DNA from 2 places in the Devosia sp. SL43 genome. Region 2 is predicted to be linked to the other one. Evidence: predicted binding sites of a transcription regulator. Region 2 holds the regulator's gene; the other holds the start of a gene.
The links. The regulator LexA, encoded in region 2, represses DNA repair genes until DNA is damaged. The targets are predictions, from matches to a motif close to TGTTCNNNNTGTGTTCNG.

Region 1 (7,731 bases), 2.1 Mb from region 2:
ACCATGAAACTCAAAGTCGCGGTCCAGATGGACCATGTCGCAACCATCAATCCGCGCGGCGATTCCACCTTCGCCATGATGTTGGAGGCGCAGGCGCGCGGCCATGCGCTGCTGCACTATACGCCCGACACGCTGGCCCTCCGCGGCCATACGGTTTCGGCGCTGGCCCAGCCGATCGAGGTGTTCGACAAGCCCAAGGGCGAGCATTTTGCTTTGGGCGAGGCCGTGCGCGTCGATCTCAGCACGCAGGACGTGATCCATATGCGCCAGGATCCGCCCTTCGACATGAACTACATCACGCTGACACATCTGCTCGAGAAGCTGCATCCCAAGACGTTGGTGGTGAACCCGCCGGCCGCAGTGCGCAATGCGCCAGAGAAAATCCTCGTAACCGACTTCCCCGAGCTGATGCCGCCGACCCTGGTGACGCGTGACCGGACGATGATCCACGATTTCCGCAAGGAGCACGGCAACATCATCGTCAAGCCGCTCTACGGCAATGGCGGGGCCGGCGTGTTCTTTATCCAGGAGGGCGACCACAATCTGGCAAGCCTCTTGGAACTGTTCGAGAGCAACTACCGCGAACCCTTCATGATCCAGAAATACCTGCCGGACGTCCGCAAGGGCGACAAGCGCATCATCATCATCGATGGTGAGCCGGTGGCGGGGCTGAACCGCATTCCGGCCGATGGCGAAGCACGCAGCAACATGCATGTCGGCGGCCGTCCGGAACTCAGCGAACTCACCGCACGTGAACTCGAAATCTGCGCGACGATCGCGCCGGCACTCAAGGAGCGGGGCATGATCTTTGTTGGCATCGACGTCATCGGCGATTACCTGACCGAGATCAACGTCACTTCGCCGACAGGCATCCGCGAGATCAAGCGCTTCGGCGGCCCCGATATCGCTGTCATGATCTGGGACGCGATCGAAAAGCGCCGCGCCTAATGTGGTTGCTGATCGCGGCCGTACTAGGTGGCGTCGGATTTTTCGTCTTCCGGCGCTGGCGCAAGAGCCAGCCGGTTGATCAGCGCCTGACCATGCCCTACTGGCGCAATACTCTGTTTGTGCTCGGCATCTATCTGCTGTCGATCCTTGCCGGCGCCGGCATTACCCGCGTCATGGTCGGCTTCAACCGCCCCGGCTGGCCGGGCGTGTTGATGGCGTTGTTCTTCGTCTGCTGGGTGCTCTATGGCGCGGTCTGGCTGGTGCGATTCCTGCCAACGACCCGGCCGAAACCGGCATGGCTGGAGCGTGGACGCGGCTGGATCGATGGGGCGGCGTTGATTTTGCTGGCGGGGTTGGCGACCGGGGCACGGATGCTTTGAGGCGCTGAATTCCCAGTCGACTTCCCTCCCCCTTGCGGGGAGGGTCAGGGTGGGGGTGGCAACGAGCACTGAGTTCGTGGAGAGCTACCCCCTTCCTGCTCGATCACGGACTTAGCAAACGCTAAGTCCTATCTCGCTTCCCTCCCCACAAGGGGGAGGGTGGGCCCTGTGGGCGCTGCGAGATAGCGGATCATCACTCAGAGGGCTCGTTCAGGCTCCGCCAAACAACCCCGGCAAATCGGCAATGCTCTCCACGATGATATCGGCACGCGGCGCCAACTCTTCCCGCGTGCTGTTGCCTGACAGCACGCCGATGGCGAGGCCGGCGCCGGCGGCGTGGGCCATTTCGAGATCGTGGGTATTGTCGCCGACCATGGCGATGGCGCTGGCGGGGAGGCCCGTGCGCTCGGCGAAGAGGTGCAGCTGGTCGGGCCAGGGCTTTGGCCTGATGACCGAATCGTAGCCGATGATGGCGGCGAAGTAATCGGTGAGGGCAAGCGCCGTGGCGGTGGCGCGGGCTCCGGCTTCCGAATCATTGGTGGCGATGCCGAGCTGGAAGCCGCGCGCGACAAGCGTTTCGAGTGTGTGATCGAGACCGGCAATGCCGGCGGCGCGGCGGCTGCCTTCGTCGACGGCCACGTCGTTATAGCCGGCAATGCGGGCTGTGCGATCGGCGGCCGGCAGGTTGGGGTGCCAGAGATCGACCAGGTCAGCGACCGTACCGGCCGCGACCACCGAGCCGCCGACGAAACGCTGCTGCTGCCAGTCATAGCCGCCCTGCTCGGCCAGCGCGCGTGCCGCCGCCTCGTCATCATCGGCAATGCTGCGGGCCAGCGTCATGATGATGCCGAACCATGTCTGGTTGAAGTCGATCAGGGTGCCATCCTTGTCGAACAGGATGCCGCGGATGGCAGACGGATCGGGCATGCGACGGGCTCCTCGGTGGACCGAGCGAGCCTAGGTTGCGTATCGCGCGCTGGCAATTGGCCTCGGCGCGCAAATGCCGTAGTGGTGGTGGAAACCGGAGCCGCGCGTCACATGCCCACCACCACATTCCTCGTCGCTTTCGCGACCCTGTTTGCCACTGTGGGCGTGGCTGATATCGCCTTCATCTTCGCGGCGCTGACCAAGCGCAATACGGCCCAGCAGCGCTTTGCCTTCGCCACGCGCGGCGTGATCATCGCCGGGGTGATCCTGCTGCTGTTCGCCCTGCTGGGTAATCCGATTCTCGAAATCTTCGGCATCACCATTCCGGCCCTGCGCACGGCCGGTGGCTTGCTGCTGTTTTTGATCGCCATCGACATGGTGTTCGCCCGCCATTCCGGCGGCACCGACATTACCGATCAGGAAGAGGTTGAGGCGCGCTCGCGCGACGATATCGCGGTGTTTCCGCTGGCCATGCCGCTGTTGGCCGGTCCGGGCGCCATCAGCGCGGTGATCCTGCTGACGACGGGGACGCACAATCCGGCCGAATTCTGGGCCGTGCTGATCGCCATCGTGGTGATCCTGTTCCTGGCCTGGCTGACGCTGCTGGTCGCCATCCCGATCCAGCGGCTGCTCGGGGTGACCGGGCTGGCCGTGGTGTCACGCGTCGTGGGTATCCTGCTGGCGGCCCTGGCCGTGCAGTTCGTCTTCGACGGGGTCAAGGCCAGCGGGCTGTTGTCGGGCGCCGCCTGAGCCGTGAAAATTTCGTAAAATTGCTATGTTAATCAAATCTTAACGCTGGCATTGACCCTGCCGGCGCGGAGGCGCAAACACGCTGCAAGAGACCTCGTTCGAGGACGAAAGATGCGTGTAGCGGCGGTACTGACCCTGTTGATCCTTGCCATGCTGGCTGCCAGCTCCAGCAACGTTACAGTCGCGCGCTCGGAGACGTTGCTGCCCCTGTCTGCAGTGGCCAACTAGGCTAAGCCCTGGCCTGTCCCCATCCACCGAGTCATTCCCGCGAAGGCGGGAATCCACTCTTCTTCACGGCTGCCGAAAAGGATGGATTCCCGCTTTCGCGGGAATGACGCCGTGGTTAAGGGGAGCAGGAGCGTAAAATGAAATTGCCCGGTCGAGCCGGGCAATGACGAAGGCGCAACGGGATCGAGCAGCTTACTTCTTGGCGGAGTTGCCGGCGCTGCCCGAACCCAGGCCGGTGATCGGCTTGGCGGCGGCGAGCTTGTCCTTTTTCGGCTTCTTGGCTTCCTTGTTGCTCTTCATCTGACCTTTGGCCATGTCCTGTCCTCCTCGCTGCGGGCCTGATGGCCCGGATCAATGCTGGCGCGAGGCTAGACCTGCCGCCAAGGGCTGGCAAGTCCCCGGTTTGATTGACAAATAGCCTACTTGGCCGATTGGCAGCGACCGGTCGGGCCAAGCGAAGCAATGGCGCGCGGATCGCAGCCGGTGAGCAGGAAGGTGATCCAGTCATTCTGGCTGCCATAGAAGGCATTGCGGTCGACCTCGCCGCGCACGCCGCGCACGACGCCGGTCTGCGTCCACTGCCAGAAGGTCCAGGTGCGGTTGGAATAGCGCTCATGCGGCTCGGCAGCGGTGGAGCGCAGCCAGAAGGCATTGGGGAAATATTCGCCATTGAGGACGTCGCGGTGGAAGTTCATGTCGGTATAGATGATCGGCAGCTTGCCGGTATGCCGCTCCATGGCGTCGAGCATGTAGCGGATCTTTTCGAGCGCATCGGCGCGACTTGGCTTGGTCTTGCAGCTCGAATGGTTGTTCCATTCGAGATCGAGTACCGGTGGCAGCGCATCGGGATCGTTGGGCACATTGGCGATGAACCAGGCCGCCTGTTCGGAGGCCAGCGAGCACCAGGTCATGAAGTGATAGGCGCCGCGCGGCATGCCGGCATCGCGGGCGCGTTGCCAGTTCACGCGGAAATTGGGGTCGATGTAGTCGCGGCCCTCGGTGGCCTTCATGAACACGAAATGGATGCCCGAGGCGAAGGCCTGGCGGAAATCGATGTTTTCCTGGTAGCGCGCCACGTCGATGCCCTGGATGGGCAGGCCACGCGCCCGGTCGACGCCGGCATGCGGGCGATTATCGCCCTGGATGGGACCATAGAGCCCGCCGCCTGATGAACAGGCCACCAGCACCACGGCCAGCATGGCCGACAAAGTTCCCTTTGCGATCGCGGAAAACAAGGGAAACGGCCGGCTGAAACGCATCGGGCAGAACTCTACGCAAATACAAAATGAGCCTTTGATTCAACATGGGGCGGTTAATGGAGGATTAGGTTTACCTTTGTGGCAAACCGCGTGGTTAACAGGCCGTATTTTGTTCGCTTTACGTTCTCAATCCGGTTTGCTAATCTCGCCCCAGGCTTGGGGAATTGGGCATGGTCACCCGCGTTGCCACCGTGGCGTTTCAAGGCATCGAAGCGGTGCCGGTCGATGTGCAGGTGCAGATCGTGCCGGGCTATCCGGCCTTCGTGCTGGTCGGCCTGCCCGACAAGGCGGTCAAGGAATCGGGCGAGCGGGTGCGCGCCGCCCTCGTCGCCTCGGGGCTGGGCGTGCCGCCCAAGCGCATCACCGTCAACCTGGCGCCGGCCGATCTGCCCAAGGAGGGCAGCCATTACGATCTGCCCATCGCGCTGGGCATCATGGCCGCCATCGGGGCTATCCCGCAGGATGCGCTTGATGGCTATCTGGCGCTGGGCGAATTGGGGCTCGACGGGCGGCTGGCCCATGTCGGCGGCATCCTGCCGGCCGCCATCGCGGCGCAGGGGCGCGACCTGGGGCTGATCTGCCCGGCGTCTTCGGGGCCGGAAGCGGCCTGGGCGGGCGAACATCTCGATATCGTCGCGGCGGATAGTCTGCTGGCGCTGGTCAATCACCTGACCGGCCATCAGCTGGCGACGCGGCCGGCGCCGCGCAAGCACCTGCCCAATACAGGGCTGCCCGATCTCAGCGATGTCAGGGGGCAGCTCGTGGCCCGGCGGGCGCTCGAAGTGGCGGCGGCCGGTGGGCATAACCTGCTCATGATCGGTCCACCCGGCGCCGGAAAATCCATGCTGGCGGCGCGACTGCCGTCGATCCTGCCGCCGCTCAATCCGCGCGAGCTGCTCGATATCTCGATGATCCAGTCGATCGCCGGGGAACTGGCCGGCGGGGCGATTTCCGATCGGCGGCCATTCCGTGCGCCGCATCACTCGGCCTCGATGGCGGCGCTGGTCGGTGGTGGCCTGAGGGTGCGTCCGGGCGAAGTGAGCCTGGCGCATAATGGCGTGCTGTTTCTCGACGAGCTACCGGAGTTCCAGCCCAATGTGCTCGACAGCCTGCGCCAGCCGCTCGAAGCGGGCGAGACCGTGATCGCGCGGGCCAATGCGCGGGTGAGCTATCCCAGCCGCGTGCAGCTGATCGCGGCGATGAATCCGTGCAAATGCGGACTGGCCGGCACACCGGGCCACACTTGCCGTCGCGGCAAGGCTTGCGCCGACGACTACCAGAGCCGCGTCTCGGGGCCGTTCCTCGACCGCATCGATATTCGCATTGACGTCCCCGCGGTGACCGCCGCCGACATGATCGCGCCATCGGCAGCAGCGGAGAGCTCGGCCACCGTGGCCGAGCGGGTGGCTCTGGCCCGCGAACGCCAGCGCCAGCGCTATGCCGAACACGGCGCCGGCGATATCTTCACCAATGCCCAGGCCGGCTCGACGCTGATCGAGGCGGTGGTCAACCCGGACAAGGAGAGCCAGAGCCTGCTGCTGCAAGCCGCCGAGCGCTTCAACCTCTCGGCCCGCGCTTATCACCGTGTCCTCAAGGTGGCCCGCACGCTGGCCGACCTGGCAGGGGTCGATCGCGTGGCACGGCCGCATATTGCGGAAGCGCTGAGCTATCGAATCAATTTCGGGACGGCTTAGGAGATGGCAGACCGAATCGTGCCCCAGACCAGCCTGGTGCGCACCTGATAGGTCAGGCGTCCTTTGTCTGCATGAGGCTGCAGGATTGCCTCAAGCTCTCGGTCAAAGTCCGCAATGTTTGGGCCCAACCTCGATGAGGCGAAGGTATCGCGCGAGTGCTGGCAGCCGATGAAGTCGGCAACGCTTTGCTCGAACGCGTCCGAGATAAAATACTCGTCCCCAAGAATGTCGAGGCCGCTGCGATAGCTGTCCCAGATTGGTGTCTTTGTCGCGGGGTCGTACTGCTCGCCGGTAATCCTCGGCACCCAGCGTTGCAGGAAGGCGAGCCACTCGTCCCGCCAGGGTGGCTCGAAAGCATCGTCACCCGAAACAACCGCTATGATGTGGCCCGGCCGACCATGTTGTGCCAAGCGGGGGAAGAGCCGCTGGTGATCCATCCAGTGAATGCTTGCGGCCGCGACGGTCAGGTCGAAACGGCGCTCCCCTATCGGAAACTCCTCGGCGAAACCCTCGATCCACTCGATATTGGCGGCGTCGCCACCCGGCAGCGATCGGCCTAGCGCGATCATGTTGCTCGAAGGATCCACGGCGGTGACGCTGCCGAAAAGCCGGGTAAGGGGCCGCGCCACCTTGCCGGGTCCGCAACCGATATCCAGCGCTGCCACCCGGGCGGGGGATATCTCGGCAAGCCTGGCAAAGATGGCGTCGGGATACGGTGGACGGAACACGTAGTTCTCGACAACATCCGCCTCCTCGAAGGAGGCGCCGGCGCGTTCCGTCATGATGGTCCCGCCGGGATTGCGTGAAGGTGACTGGTCGAACATGGTGACAGTACCGCCGTAAGGCAACCGGCTCGGGAACGGCATTTGTGGTCACCAAGCAACCCATCTCAACACCAGGAGCCCCATATGCGCCATCGTATTTCAGCCGGCGTGCTGACCGTGCATGACGGCAAAATCCTGCTCGTGCGGCATTTTCGGGCCGGACTGCATGATTTCTGGGCGCCGCCGGGTGGGGGTGTCGAGGGTGGCGAAGAGCTGGCTGATGCGGCCGAGCGCGAGGCGCTGGAGGAGACCGGGCTGGTGATCGCGGCCGGACCGCTGGCCTATATCGATGAGCTGATCGACGACAGCGAGAGGATGATCAAGTTCTGGTTCCTCGCCCGCTATGTCTCGGGCGTGATCGATGTCGACAGCAATCCGGCCGAGGGCGAATCCATCATCGAGGCGGGCTGGTTTGCGCGGAATAGCCTGCCGGAGGGCTATGTGTTCCCCGACCCGCTGCATGACCGGTTCTGGCAGGATTTGGCGACGGGCTTCCCCGCGCCCATCAAGCTGCCCCTCAAGCGGGCATTGTTCTAGCCGCCGCGAATACTGATGCGGTGATCACGCCATCAGGGCTTCCGGCTGTGCATAAGCCTGTGGATAAGTGTTTCACGTGAATCCGTTCCGGCGGCGAATTCTAACCCGATTGGGCGCAACCGTATGGCGCCGCTCAGACCGCGTTAACGCTCGCCGCATAAATGTCATCGTCAGCGGTCAACAC
Region 2 (7,731 bases):
CGAAGCCCGCGCCTGGGGCGCAGACTGCATCCTTATCATTCTCGCTGCCGTGGGTGACGACGTCGCCCGCTACCTGCTCGACGCCGCCGAAGAGTGGAAGATGGACGCGCTGGTCGAAGTGCACGACCAAACCGAGCTCGATCGCGCCGTGGCGCTTGGCGCGGAGTTCATCGGCATCAACAACCGCAACCTGCGCACCTTCGAGACCACGCTCGAAACCTCGGTGAACCTGGCCATAGGCGTGCCGAAAAGCACGCTGCTGGTCAGCGAGAGCGGCATCGTCAATCATGACCATGTCGTGATGCTCGACCAGCGCGCCGGCATCGGCACCTTCCTCGTCGGCGAAAGCCTGATGCGCCAGGAGGACGTCACAGCCGCTACCCGCGCCCTGTTGATGGGCGCCCCGCAGGCCGTCCGCTGATGGCCGCAGGCCTGACCCATCTCAACGCCAAGGGCGAAGCCCATATCGTCGATATCGGTGACAAGGCGGTTACGCGTCGCCGCGCGGTGGCCCAGGCCCGCATCGTCGCCCGGCCCGAAACCGTCGCCACCATCATGGCCGGCGGCCTCAAGAAGGGCGACGCTCTTGCTGTGGCCCGCATCGCCGGCATCATGGCCGCCAAGAAGACATCCGACCTGATCCCGCTCTGCCATCCCATCCCCCTGACCAAGGTCAGCGTCGAGATCGAAGCGGATGGCACCGAGGCGATCCTGATACACGCCACCGCCGAAACCACAGGCCAGACCGGCGTCGAGATGGAAGCGCTCGTCGCTGCCTCCACGGCTGCGCTCACGCTCTACGACATGGCCAAGGCCATCGACCGCGCCATGGTGGTGACCGACATCTGCCTGCTGGAAAAATCCGGCGGCAAGTCTGGCGACTTCGTCCGCGCATGAGCCTGCTCCCGGTCGACGACGCCATCGCCGCCATTCTTGACCGAGTGCCGACGTCGCAGGCGGAGACAGTACCGCTGACCGAAGCCATCGGCCGCGTCCTGCTCGAGCCCGTCATAGCCACCCACGACCAGCCCCCCTTCAATGCCAGCGCCATGGACGGCTACGCCATGCGCGCCGCCGATGTGGTGGACGGGCACCGCCTCGCCGTCATCGGCACCTCGCAAGCCGGCATGGGCTTCGAGGGCACCGTCGAGCCCGGCCTGGCCGTCCGCATCTTCACCGGCGCGCCGCTGCCAACCGGCTCCGATACCGTGATCATGCAGGAAGAAGCCCGCGCCGCCGACGGCTTCGTCAGCTTCACCGCCCCTGCCCGCCTTGGCCACAGCGTCCGCCCTAGGGGTAACGACTTCGCTACCGGTCAGGAACTGCTCGCTGCCGGCACCCGCCTCACCCCCATGCAGATCGCCGTGGCCGCCGCCGCCAATGCCGCCCACCTCACCGTCGCCCGGCGGCCGCGCATCGCCATCCTGGCCACCGGCGACGAACTCGTGCTCCCCGGCTCCCCCCTCGGCCCCGACCAGATCGTCGCCTCCAACAGCATCGGCCTCGCGCCGCTCCTCGCCCCCTATGCGGAAGAGATCGTCGACCATGGCATTGCCCGCGACGACCGCGATCACCTCCGCGCCAAGTTGACCGCCATCTTCGCCACCGAGCCCGACATCGTCATCACCACCGGTGGCGCCAGCGTCGGCGATCACGACATCGTCCAGCAGCTGCTCGTCGAACTGGGAGTCGGCGTCGATTTCTGGCGCATCAACATGCGCCCGGGCAAACCGCTGATGTTCGGCACCCGCGGCAAGACGCTGATCTTCGGCCTGCCGGGCAATCCCGTCTCGGCCCTTGTCACCGCCCATGTCTTCATCAAGCCGGCTTTGCGGCACTGGCTGGGCCATGCCGAACCGCAAGCCTGGCAGTTGCCGCTGGCCAGCCCGACGCCGCCCAACACCGCCCGCCGCCACTTCATGCGCGCCCAGCTCGTCCACACGCCCTCGGGCCCCGAGCTGCAGCCCATCTCCCAGACCGATAGCGGCCACACCTCGTCCCTAGCCCATGCCGACATGCTGATCGTCCAGCCGGAAAACGATCCCGGCCAGGCCGCCGGAACGATCGTCGAAGCCCGCCCCATCGACGCCTTCTGATATCGGCGGCATCTACTACGCGGTGTTTCTTGGGATATTGCAGAACATAACTAGAACAAGTATAACTGTTCTGCCTACGTTCCGATTCTCTCCCCGAGGGGCCCATGCTAACGCGCAAACAACACGAGCTGCTGATGTTCATCCACGAACGGATGAAGGAAAGCGGCATCCCGCCATCGTTCGACGAGATGAAGGATGCGCTCGATCTGGCGTCCAAGTCGGGCATTCACCGGCTTATCACGGCGCTGGAAGAACGCGGCTTCATCCGACGCCTGCCCAATCGGGCGCGAGCCCTCGAAGTGGTGAAGCTGCCGGACTCGATGAACCCGTCGCTCGGCGGCCGCAAGGCGCGCTTCGAGCCATCGGTGATCGAAGGCAATCTGGGCAAGGTGGCGTCACCGCCATCCCGCGTGACATCCATGGACGACTATGCCCGTCCGATCGCCATTCCGGTCATGGGCCGCATCGCGGCCGGTACGCCGATCGAGGCCATCCAGACCCATTCGCACACCATCATGGTCCCACCCGAAATGCTGGGATCAGGCGAACATTATGCGCTCGAAGTGCGCGGCGACTCGATGATCGACGCCGGCATCTTCGATGGCGACACCGTGCTCATCAAGAAGCAGGACGCTGCCTCGACCGGCGAGATCATCGTCGCTCTCGTGGATGATGAGGAAGCCACCCTCAAGCGCCTGCGCCGCAAGGGCAATACGGTTGCCCTCGAAGCCGCCAACCCGGCCTACGAAACCCGCATCTTCCCGCCTGATCGGGTCAAGGTCCAGGGTCGGCTGGTCGGGTTGCTGCGCAAATATTGATGTAGAAAGGCAAGGCCACGCACCAGCGTGGCCTTTTTGTTTGCCTAGTCCCGCGCATCCGGTGGCGGCACGTCTGAACTGACCTTGCACTCGATCAGCCACACATCATAGACGGCATGGTCGACCGCATTCAGCGCCGGGCTGTCGGCGAACATCCAGCCGGTGAAGATGCGCCTGGATGTGCCGGTCAGGCTGCGCTGGTCGACTTCAAGAAAGGCCGACACACGCTGGGTCTCGGTTGGCGGGCGGCTGTAGCAGGCCCGTGGCGTGATCTCGAGCGCGCCGAACAGCACCGTCTCATCGATATAGACATCGAAGCGGGTGATGCGGCCGGTGATCTTGTCGAGGCCGGCAAAGGTCGCCACCGGGTTGGCGATCGGCTGCGCCATAATGGGAACGACAAGGCCAGACACCGCCAGCGCTGCCGACAGCGCCAGGCCCTTCAGCATTGAAAACGGGGCGATGCGGCGCAAGGCGCCGTCCTTATTCCGGCGACCAGGCGTCGTAATCGCCGGTCACGCGCGGGCGCTCGCCGGATTTGAGCAGGCTGCCTTCCGGGCGATAGGCGGCGGCCGTACCGGTCAAGTTGGCCTCATGCGGCTTTTCCCAAGCCTTGGCGACATACTTGGCCTGGCTGGGAACGACGTCCGTGCGGTGGTGCATCCAGCCGTGCCAGCCCGCGCCAATGGTCGAGGCATCGGCATAGCCGGCATAGGTCACATAGCGCCGGTCGGCCTTGCGATCCTGGTAGTATTTGTTGCCGAACTCGTCGCTGCCGACATAGTCGCCGAAGCGCCAGATCCACAGCCGCGTCCCCCAGGTCTGCCCGCTCCACCAGGAGAAGATTTCAGTGAGGAACTGGGTGATACCGGATTTGGCCAATTGTCGATTCCGCCGTCGAGATATTCGAGTTGAGGCGGTTTAGCATGGTCGCTCCCGTCAGCATAGGGCCGCCGGGATGGTGTGATCCGGAAATCATGCCTGCAATCTCAGTCGCCCCATGACCTTGGCCGGTACGGTCAAGTCTGCGACAAGGCAACACGCACCTGGGAGGCAATGATGCAGGGTATCGAGCTGTCGCGCCACTTCTACGTCGATGTCGTCTGCCCATGGCTCGACGCAGCTGCCCCTAACCTCCAGCATGCGGCCGCGCTGATCGGCTACGGTTCAGAGCTCCTCGGCTTTGACGACGAGATGTCACAGGACCACAATTGGGGCGCCCGGGTGCATCTCTTCCTCTCGCAGGATGACTTCGATGTGCATGCCCATCGCTTGGTCGATGCTTTCACCACCGAGGCGCCCAGGCAGTTTATGGGCGAGCCGATCCAATGGCGCAGTCGGCCCCATCCCGCGGCCAGCGGACGCTGGGCCGCAGGCGCGGTAGAGCACGGCCTCGAAATTCACACCATCGAGGCGCGCCTTGCCGGGGGTCTGGCCCTTGAGTCCGTGGATTCGATCACGCCGCTGCAATGGCTCGGCCTGTCCGAGCAACGCCTTCTCGGCTTCACGGCGGGTGCCGTCTTTCATGACGATGGCGACCGCCTCGGCAAGGTCCGTTCGGCCCTGTCCTACTTTCCCCGCGACATCTGGCTGTACAAGATCGCCTGCCAGTGGCGCCGCATCGGCGAAGAGCAGGCCTTCGTGGGCCGCACGGGCATGGTGGGAGATGAAATCGGCTCCCGCGTCATCGCGGCCCGCCTGGTGCGTGATGTGATGCGCATGGGCTTTCTGCTTGATCGTCGCTATGCGCCCTACCCCAAATGGTTTGGCAGCGCATTCGCCAGGCTGCCCATTGCGACGACCCTGTCGCCCCTGCTGGAACGCGTCCTGGTGGCGCCCGACTGGCAGGAGCGCGGCGAGGCCCTGGCCGCCGCTTACCTCGCCTTGGCGAACCGCCAGCGGGCCGACGGCATCGGTGATGTGTTTGAGCCGGTCATTGGGCCGTATCACGAGCGTCCCTTCGCGACGATCAACGTGGACGAGATCGGCGCGGCGACGGCAAGACCAATCGAGGATCCCTTCCTCAAAGCCCTCCCCATTGTCGGCTCATTGGACCAGGTGACGGACCTGACGCCTGTGATCGAAGACCCGGCCGGCGCACAACGGATGATGCATGCTCTGCTTGGCCCTTCTTGAGGGGAAATAGTTTGATGGGGACCGATTCCATCGTTCGCCTCGCCCCTATGTTGCCAGCCCGGCTGGCGCATCTGGCGGACTGGTCCTGGCATCAGGTCACGCTCGGCCGCTCCGATGCGACCGTCTGGCGCGCCGACAAGGGTGACGATCGGGTGTTTCTCAAGATTGCACCAATCCACCTGCTGAGCGAGATGCCCGGCGACATTGCCCGGCTGCAATGGCTGGCCACCGCCACGACCATCAAGGCGCCCCGTGTTCGCGAGGCCTTTGATGCGGATGGCTGCCACTGGTTGCTGATGAGCGCCCTGCCCGGCAGCGACCTCAGTCAATTGTCGGACCGGCCCGATGATCTGATCCTAGCCTTGGCGAGCGGCCTTCGCGCCCTGCACGACCTCGACATCGCCACCTGCCCCTTCGATCACGCCCTCGATGCCAAACTTGCAGCCGGCGCTGCCAATGTCGCTGCCGGGCTCGTGGACGAAACCGATTTCGACGACGCCTTCGACGGCTGGACCGCAACGGCCGTGCTCGACTGGCTGCTGGCACACCGACCCGCCGCCGAAGACCTCGTCGTCTGCCATGGCGATGCCAGCCTGCCCAATCTTATGGCCGATGGCGCTAACCTCACCGGGATCATCGACTGCGGCCGGCTGGGCGTTGCCGATCGCTGGCAGGACCTAGCCATTGCCTGCCGCAGCATCATCTGGAATTGCGGCCAGGAGCATGTCGCCCCGTTCCTGGCAATCTACGGCGCAGCCTGGGACGAAGACCGCTACCGCTACTATTGCGCGCTCGACGAGCTGTTCTGATGGCGATGCGGCGGTTCCTCGGCACCTACTACGCCTATGTGTTCCTCTTCGACTTCATGCTGGCCTACGCCATCTACACGGCCTTGTTCGAGCTCAAGGGCATATCGATTGCCGAGATCGGCATGCTGCTGGCCTTCTGGTCGGCGTCGGCCATCGTGCTCGAAATGCCCTCCGGCGCACTGTCCGACCATTTCGACCGACGCGTGCTGCTGGTCATCGCGCCGCTCCTCAAGGCGTTGACCTTTGTCTGCTGGGGCGTCGCCAATGGCAATTTCTGGCTCTATGGCCTGGGCTTCCTGTTCTGGAGCGCCGGTCAGGCCCTGCAGTCAGGGACGCGTGAGGCCCTGCTCTATGAGCGACTCGCCGAAGCCGGCCGGAGTGACGAGTTCGACAATATCCTGGGGCGCGACGCGGCGGCGGAGGGCATTGGCATCGGTGCCGGCACATTGTTCGGCGGCCTCGTCGCCCACTTCAATATGGATTGGGCCATCTGGCTTTCCATTCCGCCTTTGCTGCTGGGCGCGGGCCTCGCGATCGGCCTGCACGACAATCGCCGAACTTACGCGGCAGACGACGGCGAAACCCCCACCACCTATCTCTCTCACTTTGCCGACGCTATCGGCGAGTTTCGGCGCCACGCCGACCTGCGCTTCGTCACGGTCTATATGGCCGTCGGCCTCATCACCTTCGAGCTGCTGGAGGAATTCGACCAGCTCTACTATTTGGCCGTGGCAGTGCCGATCTGGCTGTGGGGCGTGTTGGGCGGTGCGGTGGAACTGCTCTACGCGGCAGCCAGCGTCTGGGCACACCGCCTGTCCGGCCGCCCGTGGCTCGCCTGGGCCTTGCCGCTGCTGGGCGGCGCCTTGCTGGTCGCGGCCTCGCTCGGCGACAACCCGTGGTATGTGCTGCTGCTCGAACTGGCCTATGTCGCTATCGCCCCTGTAGCCGTCCTGGCTGAAGCCCGTTTCCACCGCATCATGGATGGCCGCAGCCGGGCGACGACCACGTCAGCGCTGGTGGTCGCCCAGAATGTGGCGGGTATCGCCGCCACGCTGATGTTCGGATTTGTTGCCGATTGGCTCGGTATCCTGCCAGCCTATGGCTGGGCCGGCTTGGCCATGTTGCCCATCGCACTCTGGGTGTGGCTCGGGCAGCGCCGGGGTATGCGCGCCATCGACTAGTGCCACGCCCTCGTGGTTCGAGGCGCTGAAGAAGCGCACCTCACCATGAGGGCTGTTCTTAACTCGGTATACTAGTAGTCCTCATGGTGAGGTGCGAGCTCTTGCGAGCCTCGAACCACGAGGGCGTGGCACGATGCGCCTATGGCGCTAGTACTAGCGCTAGTGGTCAAACCCACAGGTGCCACTATCTTGCCAAAATTTCTTCGCTTGACACCCCCTGACCGTCGCGATTCTGTCATCTGCGACCATGGTTACCACCCCGTTAAGGCGCATCGGCAACAGGCGATCATCAAGGATTCCCGTGGCCTTAGCGGCACTTTCTCGGCTCACATATCGCCACTTCACGCACCGGCTCAAGGCACATAAATCGCGCCTCGCAACACCGCGTTTTCCTTGCAGTTTGTCCCCGTAATCCACATATTAGGCCTACTAGTGGTTGTCGTGACGAGCACCCCTACCACTAGACCTTGTGATTTCTGGCGTTGACGCGTCGTTTGAATCGGCAGAGTGTTTTCGACGGCCCCCAGCACTCCCTGTTGTGGGCAAGTCCTCGGTAGGAGCGCTGGCATTTAGACCGGCGCGCATCGGGGCACAGGCAAGATTTTGGGTCCGCCACACGGGCCCGGTTGGTGAAGCGTCAACACAGATTTGGATGAGAAGCCGGGTTCCGGCTCGCGGGCATTTGTGTGCC

Region 1: IM737_RS13200 (YifB family Mg chelatase-like AAA ATPase) is a predicted target of LexA. The motif match lies at 4,603-4,620, and genes of this name have one in related genera.

Annotation. Positions count from the first base shown of each region.
Region 1 covers NZ_CP063401.1:2,672,769-2,680,499, forward strand. The annotation lists gene gshB (glutathione synthase) at 4-948, shown strand; gene IM737_RS13180 (alkaline shock response membrane anchor protein AmaP) at 948-1,328, shown strand; gene IM737_RS13185 (HAD family hydrolase) at 1,539-2,255, opposite strand; gene IM737_RS13190 (MarC family protein) at 2,367-3,005, shown strand; gene IM737_RS20960 (hypothetical protein) at 3,426-3,548, opposite strand; gene IM737_RS13195 (glycoside hydrolase family 25 protein) at 3,653-4,492, opposite strand; gene IM737_RS13200 (YifB family Mg chelatase-like AAA ATPase) at 4,663-6,186, shown strand; gene IM737_RS13205 (class I SAM-dependent methyltransferase) at 6,183-7,052, opposite strand; gene IM737_RS13210 (NUDIX domain-containing protein) at 7,095-7,547, shown strand.
Region 2 covers NZ_CP063401.1:541,437-549,167, forward strand. The annotation lists gene trpC (indole-3-glycerol phosphate synthase TrpC) at 1-421, shown strand, start outside; gene moaC (cyclic pyranopterin monophosphate synthase MoaC) at 421-897, shown strand; gene IM737_RS20915 (molybdopterin molybdotransferase MoeA) at 894-2,096, shown strand; gene lexA (transcriptional repressor LexA) at 2,201-2,914, shown strand; gene IM737_RS02680 (DUF2155 domain-containing protein) at 2,959-3,387, opposite strand; gene IM737_RS02685 (NADH:ubiquinone oxidoreductase subunit NDUFA12) at 3,398-3,781, opposite strand; gene IM737_RS02690 (DUF4037 domain-containing protein) at 3,974-5,050, shown strand; gene IM737_RS02695 (APH(3') family aminoglycoside O-phosphotransferase) at 5,065-5,859, shown strand; gene IM737_RS02700 (MFS transporter) at 5,859-7,040, shown strand.